2 regions of the Methylomonas sp. 2BW1-5-20 genome follow, and region 1 is predicted to be linked to the other one. Evidence: riboswitches for the same ligand, from Rfam matches in the RefSeq annotation. Region 1 holds a riboswitch; the other holds the start of a gene.

What was found. Region 1 has a riboswitch for cobalamin ahead of ACH50O_RS12285 (TonB-dependent receptor). Riboswitches for the same ligand answer to the same signal wherever they lie in the genome.
Region 2: another riboswitch for cobalamin. It lies ahead of ACH50O_RS17095 (TonB-dependent receptor domain-containing protein); the one in region 1 lies ahead of ACH50O_RS12285 (TonB-dependent receptor).

What each region holds. Positions count from the first base shown of each region.
Region 1 is NZ_CP184127.1:2,675,660-2,681,507, forward strand. Features, by position in the region: gene pyk (pyruvate kinase) at 1-238, opposite strand, end outside; gene gap (type I glyceraldehyde-3-phosphate dehydrogenase) at 247-1,260, opposite strand; gene ylqF (ribosome biogenesis GTPase YlqF) at 1,516-2,433, shown strand; cobalamin riboswitch at 2,701-2,919, shown strand; gene ACH50O_RS12285 (TonB-dependent receptor) at 3,233-5,389, shown strand; gene ACH50O_RS12290 (VPLPA-CTERM sorting domain-containing protein) at 5,386-5,848, shown strand, end outside.
Region 2 is NZ_CP184127.1:3,686,648-3,692,495, forward strand. Features, by position in the region: gene cbiB (adenosylcobinamide-phosphate synthase CbiB) at 1-135, opposite strand, end outside; gene ACH50O_RS17090 (hypothetical protein) at 245-820, opposite strand; gene ACH50O_RS17095 (TonB-dependent receptor domain-containing protein) at 841-2,679, opposite strand; cobalamin riboswitch at 2,800-3,021, opposite strand; gene fliW (flagellar assembly protein FliW) at 3,159-3,617, shown strand; gene panD (aspartate 1-decarboxylase) at 3,661-4,041, opposite strand; gene panC (pantoate--beta-alanine ligase) at 4,138-4,989, opposite strand; gene panB (3-methyl-2-oxobutanoate hydroxymethyltransferase) at 4,994-5,803, opposite strand; gene folK (2-amino-4-hydroxy-6-hydroxymethyldihydropteridine diphosphokinase) at 5,800-5,848, opposite strand, start outside.

The DNA of each region.
Region 1 (5,848 bases):
TGAAACGCTCGATGCGGATTTTCGGACCTTGCAAATCGGCCAGAATACCGACGCGGCGGCCGGTTTGTTTACTGATTGCTCTGACCCGGTTGGCGCGATCAATGTGATCCTGCGCCGAACCGTGCGAGAAATTCAAACGGACAACATCAATGCCCGCCTCGAACAATTCCTCGAGTACGCCGGGCTTGTCCGTGGCAGGTCCCAGCGTAGCCAGGATTTTCGTTCTACGTAACAGCATGTAAACCCTTATTTAGCGTTGAACAAAGCAACCGTGGTATCGAGCATACGGTTTGAGAAACCCCATTCGTTGTCGTACCAGGACAGGACTTTCACGAAATTGCCGCCGGTGACTTTGGTCAGTCCAGCTTCGTAGATTGAAGAATGTGGGTTGTGATTAAAGTCCATGGACACCAATGGCTCGTCGTTGATGGCCAGAATACCTTTCAGAGGACCCGCTGCCGCTTCACGCAAAATGCCGTCGATTTCTTCTTTAGTGGTGTTACGTGATGCTTGGAAGCACAAATCCACAACAGACACGTTGATGGTAGGTACGCGCATTGCGAACCCATCCAGTTTGCCTTTCATTTCCGGCAACACCAAACCTACCGCGGCAGCCGCACCGGTTTTGGTTGGGATCATGGATTGCGTAGCGGAACGCGCACGGTGCAAGTCACTATGATACACGTCGGTCAATACTTGGTCGTTGGTGTATGAGTGAATGGTGGTCATCAAACCGTGATCGACACCGATGGAGTCCATCAAAGGTTTAACTAAAGGCGCCAAGCAGTTGGTGGTGCAAGAAGCATTGGAAATAACAGTGTCGGATGCTTTCAGGGTTTGATGGTTAACACCATAAACGATCGTTGCATCGACATCATTACCGCCCGGAGCGGAGATAATGACTTTTTTGGCACCGGCAGTAATGTGCGCGGAAGCTTTAGCTTTGCTGGTGAAAAAACCGGTGCACTCGTGCACAACATCAATACCCAATTCAGCCCAAGGCAATTTAGCAGGATCTCTTTCAGCAAATACGCGAATTTTGTCGCCGTTGATCACAATGTAATCGCCATCGACAGACACATCAAACGGGAATTTACCATGTACGGTGTCGTATTTGGTCAAGTGTGCGTTGGTTTTGGAATCGCCCAAATCGTTGATAGCAACAACTTGGATCTCGTTGGTGCGACCTGATTCGTACAAAGCGCGCATGACATTGCGACCGATACGACCATAACCGTTAATTGCAACTTTAATTGCCATAGAGTTTTCTCCGGGATGAGTGTGAAAGACTTGCGTCGAGGTGTGCCAAAAGCACCAAAAATAGACTGGATTGTAGCAAAAACCCGCAAGCAGCGTCTACCGTCACCGCGCGCTTAGGCCCACCAATACCTAATTAACCCGGCAAAAACCTCATCGGAAAGCCCAGGCAACACGCAAAGCAGTTAGCCGGCAAAAAATAGCAAAGTCCGAGTACGGTACAATACCAAGCCATATCCCGATATAGAGACGCAAAACATGCAAATCCAATGGTATCCCGGCCATATGCACAAAGCCAGCAAGGAGATCAAATACGCCTTGCCCGACATCGATTTATTGATCGAAATTCTCGACGCCCGGATTCCTTACAGCAGTCAAAATCCGATGCTGGCTGCTTTGCGCGGCGACAAGCCTACCATCCGCGTACTCAGCAAAACCGACCTGGCGGACCCGGAACTGACTAAAGCCTGGCAAACCTATCTGGAACGGGAACAGGCGGTAAAAACCCTGGCCGTCACCACCCAGCAGCCGGAAAAAATCAAACAGATTATCGACTTGTGCGCGAAGATGCTGCCGGAGAAAACCGCCGCCAACAAAGTCATCCGCACCATGATCATGGGTATCCCCAACGTCGGAAAATCCACGATTATTAACGTGCTGGCCGGCCGCACCATCGCCAAAACCGGCAACGAACCCGCTGTCACCAAACAACAGCAGCGCATCAATCTAGGCAACAACATCGTACTGTCCGATACGCCGGGCGTACTCTGGCCCAACGTGGAAAACCGCCACAGCGGTTATCGGCTGGCGGTGACCGGCGCGATCAAGGACACCGCCTTTCAACACGACGACATTGCGCTATATGCCCTGGAATACCTGACCACCGCCTACCCGGAGAATCTAAAAACCCGTTACCGGCTGGCGGAACTACCCGGCGAGGCGATGACATTGCTGCAAGCCATCGGCGCCAAACGCGGCTGCCTACGCAGTGGCGGCGTGGTCGAATTGGACAAGGCCGCCAAACTGCTGCTGAACGAATTCCGTAGCGGTACGCTGGGCCAGATCACCTTGGAAACGCCGGAGATGATAGAAGCGGAACTAGTAGAGTTGACGGCGATTCGTGAAGAAAAAGAAGCCAAGAAAGCGGCAAAACGGCGCGGGACTCGACAAGATTAAACCGGGACTAATCAAGGCCGCCCGGTCACCTGATGGTATTTAAGCGCTGCTGCCGATTGTATATTCCAGATTCAAAGCCGGTGAACACTAGAAAACGGCAGATCGCAGTTTCGACCTGAACGGCCGATTGCGGGTCCTTGAGTTGCCGTTGAGAATGACCGCACTTGAATTGAAAACTGCCTGACAGTTCAGCTATATGCTTGATTCCAAAACCTTAACCCGTATTCTTCGGATTTATTTATTGTTTCGCAATCCTTATATCCCTATAATCTTTTCACTCTTTCTGGTGCCGCGGGTGAATATTTTCGCCCGCGCTTAAACAGGAAGCCGGTGATGCACTCAATGCAAAAGCCGGCGCTGCCCCCGCAACGGTAGATAAGTTAAAGGGCCACGAATATGCCACTGTGCACTTGTGCATGGGAAGGCCGTGGCTCAGGCGATAAGCCGCTTATAAGCCCGGAGACTGGCCTGGAAGATCGTTCGAGACAGCGGAGGGCTGTTTACGAAACGGTCGGAGCCGTCTCTGCCTTTTTCGTACATCCAATTCCTCTCTCGGTTTTTAACCCATGCGCGGCGGGCGCTGAGGAATTTTATGTTTACGGTTTCCCTCGCTTCGGCTTACCCCGAAGATTCACGCATTTCTTACTTGGCGTTTTGTGCGGCTGGCTATATAGCCTGTAACGCTATTTGTCGTTTAACCCAACTTCAACTACTTCCCCCCTCGATACTTCAAGCGAACGCGACACCGGTTCAGTCGGTTTTGCCTTTGCTCCGCTGCTAGCTTTACCAGGCAATTATCGTGAATAACAGCGCACTGCGCCACGGGAGCATATTATCCCGTGACCACCCATCGCCTACGTTTTCAGCTTGCGCTCAGCGGCGTTTTGTCAGCCAGGCCTCCCGCCGTAACGCGTCGAGCTGGCCTGCCGGCATTTGTCTGGTCGCAGCGTTAGCGATCAGCCAACTGGCGCTTTGCGACACCATCAGAGATCAACCTCAGCCCTTATCAGAAGTGACCGTTTACGGGACCTCGGACACGGTATTACAACAACCTAAAAGCATCACCGTTATTGACCATCAGGCGATTTTGAATGCGCCCAGTAATTCGTTGATCGATCTGTTGTCCCGCGAAGCCAACATCAGTCTGCGCAGCTTTACCGGTGACGACAAATACGGCGGCATTGATATTCGTGGTATGGGCGATAGCTTTTCCAGCAACGTCTTGATACTGGTCGATGGTGTAAGACTGAATGCGCCCGACCTGTCGGGCGCTGATTTTTCGACCTTGAGTTTGGGCCAAATAGAGCGTATCGAAGTCATTCGCGGCGGTGGCGGGGTGCTTTATGGCGATGGCGCGACCGGCGGTGTGGTCAATATCGTTACCCGCAAAGCGGGCAAAACCAAAGCGGAAATCTATAACAGCTACGGCAGCTACGATACCTTCGATTCGCGTCTCAATGCGGCGTTGGCTACCGATTCGATACGCACGTCGTTGAATGCCGCGCATTACCAAACGCAAGGCTACCGGGAAAATACATTTCTGGACAAAAATCAGCTGAGCGCCAAAGCCAGCTATCAATTCAATCAGGCTAGCGAATTACAAGCCAATTTCCGCATGCATGACGACGAGTACGGCTTGGCCGGCCCGGTTGACTTGAATGCCATCCATGACGCAACGCTGCGCCGCAAGGCATCCACGCCTTATGGCGGCGGCAAAACCCACGACTACGCCGGCGACGTCGGCGGGTCGCTGGATTGGGGCAAAGCAGGAACGACGCGGCTGAAATTGGCTTACCGTTACCGGGATAATCCCTATGAAACCACCAATTATTGGTCGCCGGACCAGAGTTCGGTTAATCCCTGGCGCAATGCCTTCGATCATCGCGAGCTGGATCTGCGGCATCAATTTAACCTGGATATCGGCCCAATCAGCCAAAATTGGACGCTTGGCTACTATCGCCGTATCGGTTCCGTCGCCAGACACGAAAATGGCAACAATATCCCCACGCAAAGCATGCGCCAACAGGCGGAATTCGATAACCAGAGTGGTTTTATCAATACCGCTTGGTACTTGCCGATTCCGCTGGTTTTCAATGCCGGTTACCGGCGCGACACCTTCTCGCTGCAACGCGAAGCGAACAAATACGATCTGGTTTGCCGCTATGCGCCGGTCTTTCCTTTCCAGCCACTGGGCTGTGATGCGCGCTGGCTGAATCTAAATCGCAGCCACGATGATTGGCGCAGCTTTGCGACCGATATGGGCTTGACCTGGAACATCAACGATAGCTTGATCTGGTATGGCAGCTATAACCACAGCTACCGTAATCCGAATCCGGAGGAACTGGTATTAAGTGCGCCGGATATTCAGCCGCAACACGGCAATAACTGGGAAACCGGCATGCGCTTGCGCAGTCAGGACGGCAACGAAGTGTCGCTGGCCTTGTTTCGGATGGCAACTGACAAGGAGATTTATTTCGACAGCAACGTCAACAGAAACTATGAAAACGCCACATTAAGGCACGGCTTGGAATTGACAGGGCGATTTCATCCTGCCGATGCCGTGACCTTGTCAGGTAACTTCGGTTATATCGATGCCCGCTTCCAAAGTAGCGGGTTGCGCATGCCGCTGGTTCCGGCACTGAAAGGCCAGGTCGGTGCGCTTTGGCATGCTACATCCCGTTTCAGTTTGAGCGTATCGGCGGAGTATGTCGGCGCCCGCAATAACGGCGCCAATCTCTCGGCTGACGTTCAAGAACCAAAACTCAAGGCTTATCAAAAAGTCGATCTGAAAGCGTTCTACCAAATCGGCGGGGCGGAGATTTTCGCCGGCATCAGCAATCTGTTTAACAGCTTTTATGAAACGTCCGCTTATGGCGGCGCCTTCTATCCCATGCCAGGACGACAAGCTTATGTCGGACTGACATACACCTTCCCATCCACAGGAGATAAACCATGAAGAAACTTCTCGCCGCATCCGCATTTCTTTTTGCGGCCAATGCCCATGCCGGACCTTTTGCGCCGGCGGCCGGACAAAACGGCTCAACAGCCATCAGTAAAAACAGTCCGCTATTTACGGAATGGGCCAGCGGTTGGACCAATTATATCCGGGGCACCGATTTGACTACCAGCTTCGCAACACCGCAAAAGGCGATTGGTCAAGCGGTCGGCGATTCCTTCGATATTGTTTCGCTAGGCAATGGCGGCAGTATCACGCTGACCTTTGATCGTCCAATCATCAACGGCGCCGGCAACGATTTTGCCGTATTCGAAAACTCTTTTAGCGACACCTTTCTGGAATTAGGCTTTGTGGAAGTGTCTTCCGACGGCACTAATTTTTATCGCTTCAACAATTATTCTTACACCCCGGCAGCAGTTAGTGCATTTGGTGCTGTTGATCCAACCAATATTTACGGCC
Region 2 (5,848 bases), 1.0 Mb from region 1:
CCCGGCGTTTAACAACCGCTTTTCGATAACGCCTGCCCATTTGCCGAACAGCACCAAGGGGTGATACGTGTTACTCGGCTCACCCAAGCCAAAGTCTATGGCGACAGCCAGCAGGATGACGGCGGTGAGAGTCATGCTTTGTGGCTCGGAAAGAATAATTTCAAAATCCGTAAGAACCTAAAGCCGGATCAACTGACGCATCTTGCCTGAGCAACCGGGAACGATTGGAATCTCCCCGCCGGTTTTATACGGCTTCGTGAGCGGTTTTTGCTGGCAGCAAGGCTTTTACCGCACGGACCAAGCCGAAAATAACCACGCCATAAATCAAGGTCGAAGTCAGGTAAGGCGGATAATACTCGGCAAAACCCGCCAGATATTGCCCAGGGACGCTGTCGGAAAAGCGCCCGGACAGCAAATAAAAGCTACCGTTGGAAATCACAAAGGCGACGGAAACGGCCGCAACCAGCGCAGCAAACTGTTGGGCAGCGCCGGCCAACGTCAATAAGGTAAATTTGCGGCACCATTTACCGCCCAGCCACATTGCGCCGTAAGAGCCAATCAGAAACACATAGGCCTTGGACACGCAAAAATCGCTAACGCCGAGCTTGGTAATCGCCAGATAATCGATCAAGCCCGCCTCAAGCAACAGCAACCCAAACAAATAGCGGCCGCCCAGCCACAGACCGGCGAAAAAAAACGCCGCCAGCGAAGCGTCCGGTAACGCAAACGGTGTGCCGAAATGGTGAAAACGGGTGGCGGCCATCAATGCCATCAGCGCCACGGCGCCGGGTTTGACGGAAAAAGAAGGTGTTGCTGACATTGTTTAATACTCCAAGAGAATCAGTTATTGAAATGAACCGAAAAAAAGAAATTTCGACCGGGGCTATTATAAGTATCGACGGTTTGATAATCCTTATCCAGCAGATTATTTAGCTTCGCGCTCAGTGTCCAGTTTTTTGTCAGGCGATAGGCGGCGCGAAGATCAACGGTGACAAAACCGGCGACCCGCGTACGCTCACCCAGCCAATCTTCTTCAAAACTATTGCCGCGCGCCAAGATATTGGCCCCAACATCGACGGTATCGAACGAATGGGATAAATCGTAGGTAACAATGGTGTCCGCGCGCCGCACCAGTCGCAAATTGCTCGTACGATCCCTGGGGCTTAAGTACTGCACGGCGATCTTGTTTCGCCAACCGAATATCTCCTTGTTGACATCGAATTCGAGACCATCAATTTGAGCTTTTTGAGTTTGCCGCGTTGTGGATATAAATGTATCCCGATCGGTCACCCAAGTAATCAAATTATCGATATTGGTATGGTAGGCGCGCGCTTCCCAGTTAGCCCAAGTTTGCCGGCCGCTCAGACCCACTTCGAAGGAGGTTGATTCCTCTGGCTTCAAACCAGGGTCGCCGTGACTTCCGAAACTATCGACATAATAAAGATCGTTTAATGTGGGTGCCTTGAAGGCGTTGCCAAAGCTGGCAAAGGCGCTGATCCCGCTGTCCCAGTTATAACGCCAACCGAAATTTCCGGTCACATAGTCACCAAAGGCCTGATTTTCGTCCCAACGCAGCGAAGCGTTGAGATGATGCCTATCAAATACTCGGCTGTGCAATTCGCCGAAAATGCCGAAATCGTATCGCTCGGTCCGCAGATATTGGGTGGTGCTTTCCACTTCGTCGAAGCGATAATCCGCGCCGAACACCCCTTTATGAGCATCGTTAAATTTTACGTCGTTTTGCCAGGTCACATTCCAACGGGTAGTGTCGAAGCGACTGTTATAAGTCGGATTACTGGCAAAGTTGTAACTATCGTCGCGACTTTGGCCCAGTCGCAAGAGCGAACGCCAACCGTCGGCAAGCTGCGCACTGCCGCTTACACCCACCACCTGATTATTGAATGCCGTTTTATTAAAAAGGCCATCGATTTCGGTCTGTCCTTCACTGCGTAGATAAAAGGCTTCCAATTCGGCAGCATTCGCGAAACGGTGGCCGGCTCGGGCATTCAGGCCGGTGTTGTAATATCCGTCTCTGTCCGGGTCACTATCTTGCTTGGCGTTGATACCCTGAGTATCGAGATGCGAAGCCGACAGGCTATACCAAGAATCGCCCCACTTGCCGCTGACCGCCCCGCTGGCTTGCGAGGTATCGTAAGAACCGGCACCAGCATCGAGCGAAAGGGAGGGCGTATCTTGCTGTTTGCCTTTGCGCGTGAAAATTTGAATGACACCACCCACGGCTTCCGAACCGTAAAGACTCGAATTGGGCCCGCGACTAATTTCTACTCGTTCGATTTGCTCGACCGGCATAATCTCAAACGGCGCAGTACCTAAGGTCACCGAGCCGGCTTTAATGCCATCGATCAGCACCAGCACATGATCGGAATTGGTACCGCGCATGAACACACTGGAAGTTTTTCCGAAACCGCCGTTTTGAGTCATGTCGATGCCGGTCGTTCGATTCAACAATTCCGGTAGCGTTCTGACTTGTAGTTGCTCAATGTCGGCTCGAGTATAAACCGTCGTGGCTGTTGCAAGCTCATTGCTCGGCGTATCGTTGCGCGTCGCAGTAACCGTCATTTCCGGCAAGCTAAAGGCTTGCTGATCTGATTGTGCCGCACTTGCCAAAGGCACGCCGGCGCCGGCTAAAATAAAGGGTGTAACCAAAAGCTTTTGCATGCTTTCCTCTGCGCCCGCCGCGCATCCGGGTGAAAAAGGACAGAGGAAAAAGCTGTAAACGAAAAAGGCGGAGGCAGGCTGGGCAAGGACTCTGACCATTCCGTCAACAGCCCTCCGCTGTCTCGAATGATCTTCCGGGCCAGTCTCCGGACTTATAAGCAGCTCGAGGCCTGAACTACGAACCTTCCCATGCAAAGCGCACAGTGGCAAAAACGCAGCTCTTTACTTATCTACCGTTGCGGGGGCAGCGTCGGCATGGGCGATTGAAAACAACCGCCGCACCGACTTCCTGTTTAAGTTTGGCCGAGAAACAGCGCAAACACCTGAAAGAAGGGCCGAGATTGTATGCAGGCGGGCGCTAAAAAGCAATAAAACATGGTTCGTTAAAAACAATCGGCATTGCAAATAGCCCTTTCCATGCTATACATTGGTGCATTGATTAATGCTGTTAACTTAGACTTCAACGAATGGGCGGGATTATGGAAATTCAATCGAAACTGTTAGGCAACCAAGAAATTAACCCGGAGACCATCATTATTTTTCCGCGCGGCTTACCAGGTTTCGAAGATCAAACCCGCTTTAAACTGTTTCATCAGGAAGGTAGTGAAATCGTCTACTGGCTGCAATCGGTCGATAACTCGGAACTCACCTTCTCCGTTGCCCATCCGTCGAACTTCAACATCAATTACAACTTTACGGTGACGGACGCCGAAGAAACGCTTCTGGAATTACAGAAAGGCGACGAATTGGTCATTTTAATTCTGCTGCATAAAGATAACGAACAAGATAACGGCAAACCGACCATTAAAGGCTCTATCAAATCGCCAATATTGATCAATGCCAACAAACGCATCGGTCTGCAAAAAGTACTGGTTGCGATCGAGCAAAGCATCACGCTGACAGAGAAAATCAGCGAAATAGACGTATCGGAAGCTTAATAATGCAAACACCCGCCGGCGCTAACGCCGGCGGGTGTTTTAGTCAGGCGGCCTGAACAGGAATGGAATGACTGGAATGGCTAATCGTATTGTTGCCGTCGAAATACACCAAAGTCGGCTTGTAGTTCTTCAGTTCCTTCTCATCTAGGCTAGCGAACGCACAGACTATAATCAAATCGCCAGGGCACGCCAACCGGGCAGCCGCACCGTTAATCGAAAACACGCCCGAACCTTCTTCGGCGCGAATCGCATAGGTAGTAAAGCGCTGACCATTGTTAATATTGTAAATATGGATTTGCTCGTATTCCCTAATCCCTGAAAAATCCAAAATCTTGCTATCAATAGCACACGATCCTTCGTAATCCAGCTCGGAATGCGTTACCCGCGCACGGTGTAACTTAGCTTTAAGCATGTTTATGTTCATGGTAAACAAGGTCGAATACTAGGGCCGGCGATTATGCCTGAAATTGACCCTGCTATCAAATTTAAGCATTATCTTTAACGAGCCAAAAATGCACAGTCAAATACGGGTTTTAGAAAAATAAAGGTTATCTATCAGCCGAGTGGCGCCAAGTTTGGCAGCCGCCAAAATCAGCAGATCCAAGTCGCCGGTTCCGGCGGGCAGCAAATCCGCGCTGCGGCAAATACTGAAATAATCGACAATAAAACCGGCTTGCTGCAGAATCTGCCATTGCTGCTGCGCCACTGCGCGATAATCGTCGTTCCCGGCAAAAATCGCATCGCGCGCGGCGCATAACGCTTGATAAAGCCTGGGCGCCTGCTGTCTTTGTTGCGGGGAAAGATACGCGTTGCGCGAACTCATCGCCAAACCGTCCGCTTCTCGAACCGTCGCCACGCCCTGAATCGTCACCGGAATATTCAGATCGGCAACCATTTGCCGAATCAGCGTCAGCTGTTGAAAATCCTTCTCTCCCAGCAGCAACACATCCGGCTGTACCATATTCAACAACTTGCAAACCACCAATGCCACACCGTCGAAATGGCCGGGCCGGCTGGCGCCGCAATGCAGGCTCGCCAAACTGCCGACCGCAATCTGTGTTTGCGAGGCCTGCGGATACATTTCCGTCACCTCGGGCAAGAACAACAAATCGGCGCCGCTTGCTATCAGTTTTTCCTGATCCTGCTGCTCGGTGCGCGGATAACTGGCAAAGTCTTCGTTCGGCCCAAATTGAGCGGGATTTACAAAAATACTGACCACCACTCTATTGGCCCGCTGCCTGGCCGTACTCACCAGCTTGATGTGACCGGCATGCAGATTACCCATGGTCGGCACAAAACCGACGCTTTGCCCGGCTTGCCGCCATTGCCGGATTACGTCTCTTAACGCGGCGACGCTGGTCACTGTCTGCATAGATTTAATAGCTGTGTTCGGGCGCTGGAAACTGCGCGGATTTAACCGCTTGATGATAGCGGCGCACCGCATCTTCTATACTCTCGGCGTCGACCATAAAGTCCTTGGAAAAGCGCGGCCGCTTGCCGGTACTGATATTCAACATGTCGTACAGCACCAATACTTGCCCGTCGCAATCGACGCCCGCGCCGATCCCGATTACCGGAATGCGCAGTCGCCGGCTGATTTCCGCGGCCAGACCGGCGGGTACGCATTCCAGCACCAACAAGCTTGCGCCGGCATTTTGGACTTTTTCCGCATCCTCGACAATTTGCCGAGCCTGCCGCTCCTCCCGCCCTTGCACCTTGTAGCCACCCAAACGATTCACCGATTGCGGCAACAGACCCAGATGCCCGCAGACCGGAATCCCCTGCTCAACCAAAAACTGAATGACTTCGACTTTGCCGCCTTCCAGCTTGACCATCTGCGCCGCCCCGTTCTGCATCAAGCGCGCGGCATTGCCTAAAGCTTGCACCGGCGTAGCATAGCTGGCAAACGGCAAATCGGTAACCACGAAGGCTCGCTTTCTGGCCATCGCCACGCTGCGGCTGTGATACACCATATCGTCCACCGTGACCGGCAAGGTACTGTCATGCCCCTGTACGACCATACCCAACGAATCGCCGATCAGCAACACATCGATACCGACTCTATCCAGCAATGCGCTAAAACTGGCGTCGTAAGCGGTCAGGCAGCTAATTTTCTCCCCGGCGCGCTTCATCGCGGCCAGCTCGTTAACGGTCAGAGCCTTTAAGGAATCGGCGTATAAAGTCATGAATTTAATTTCCGCAAACCGTCAGCCGGACACGCCGTCAACAAC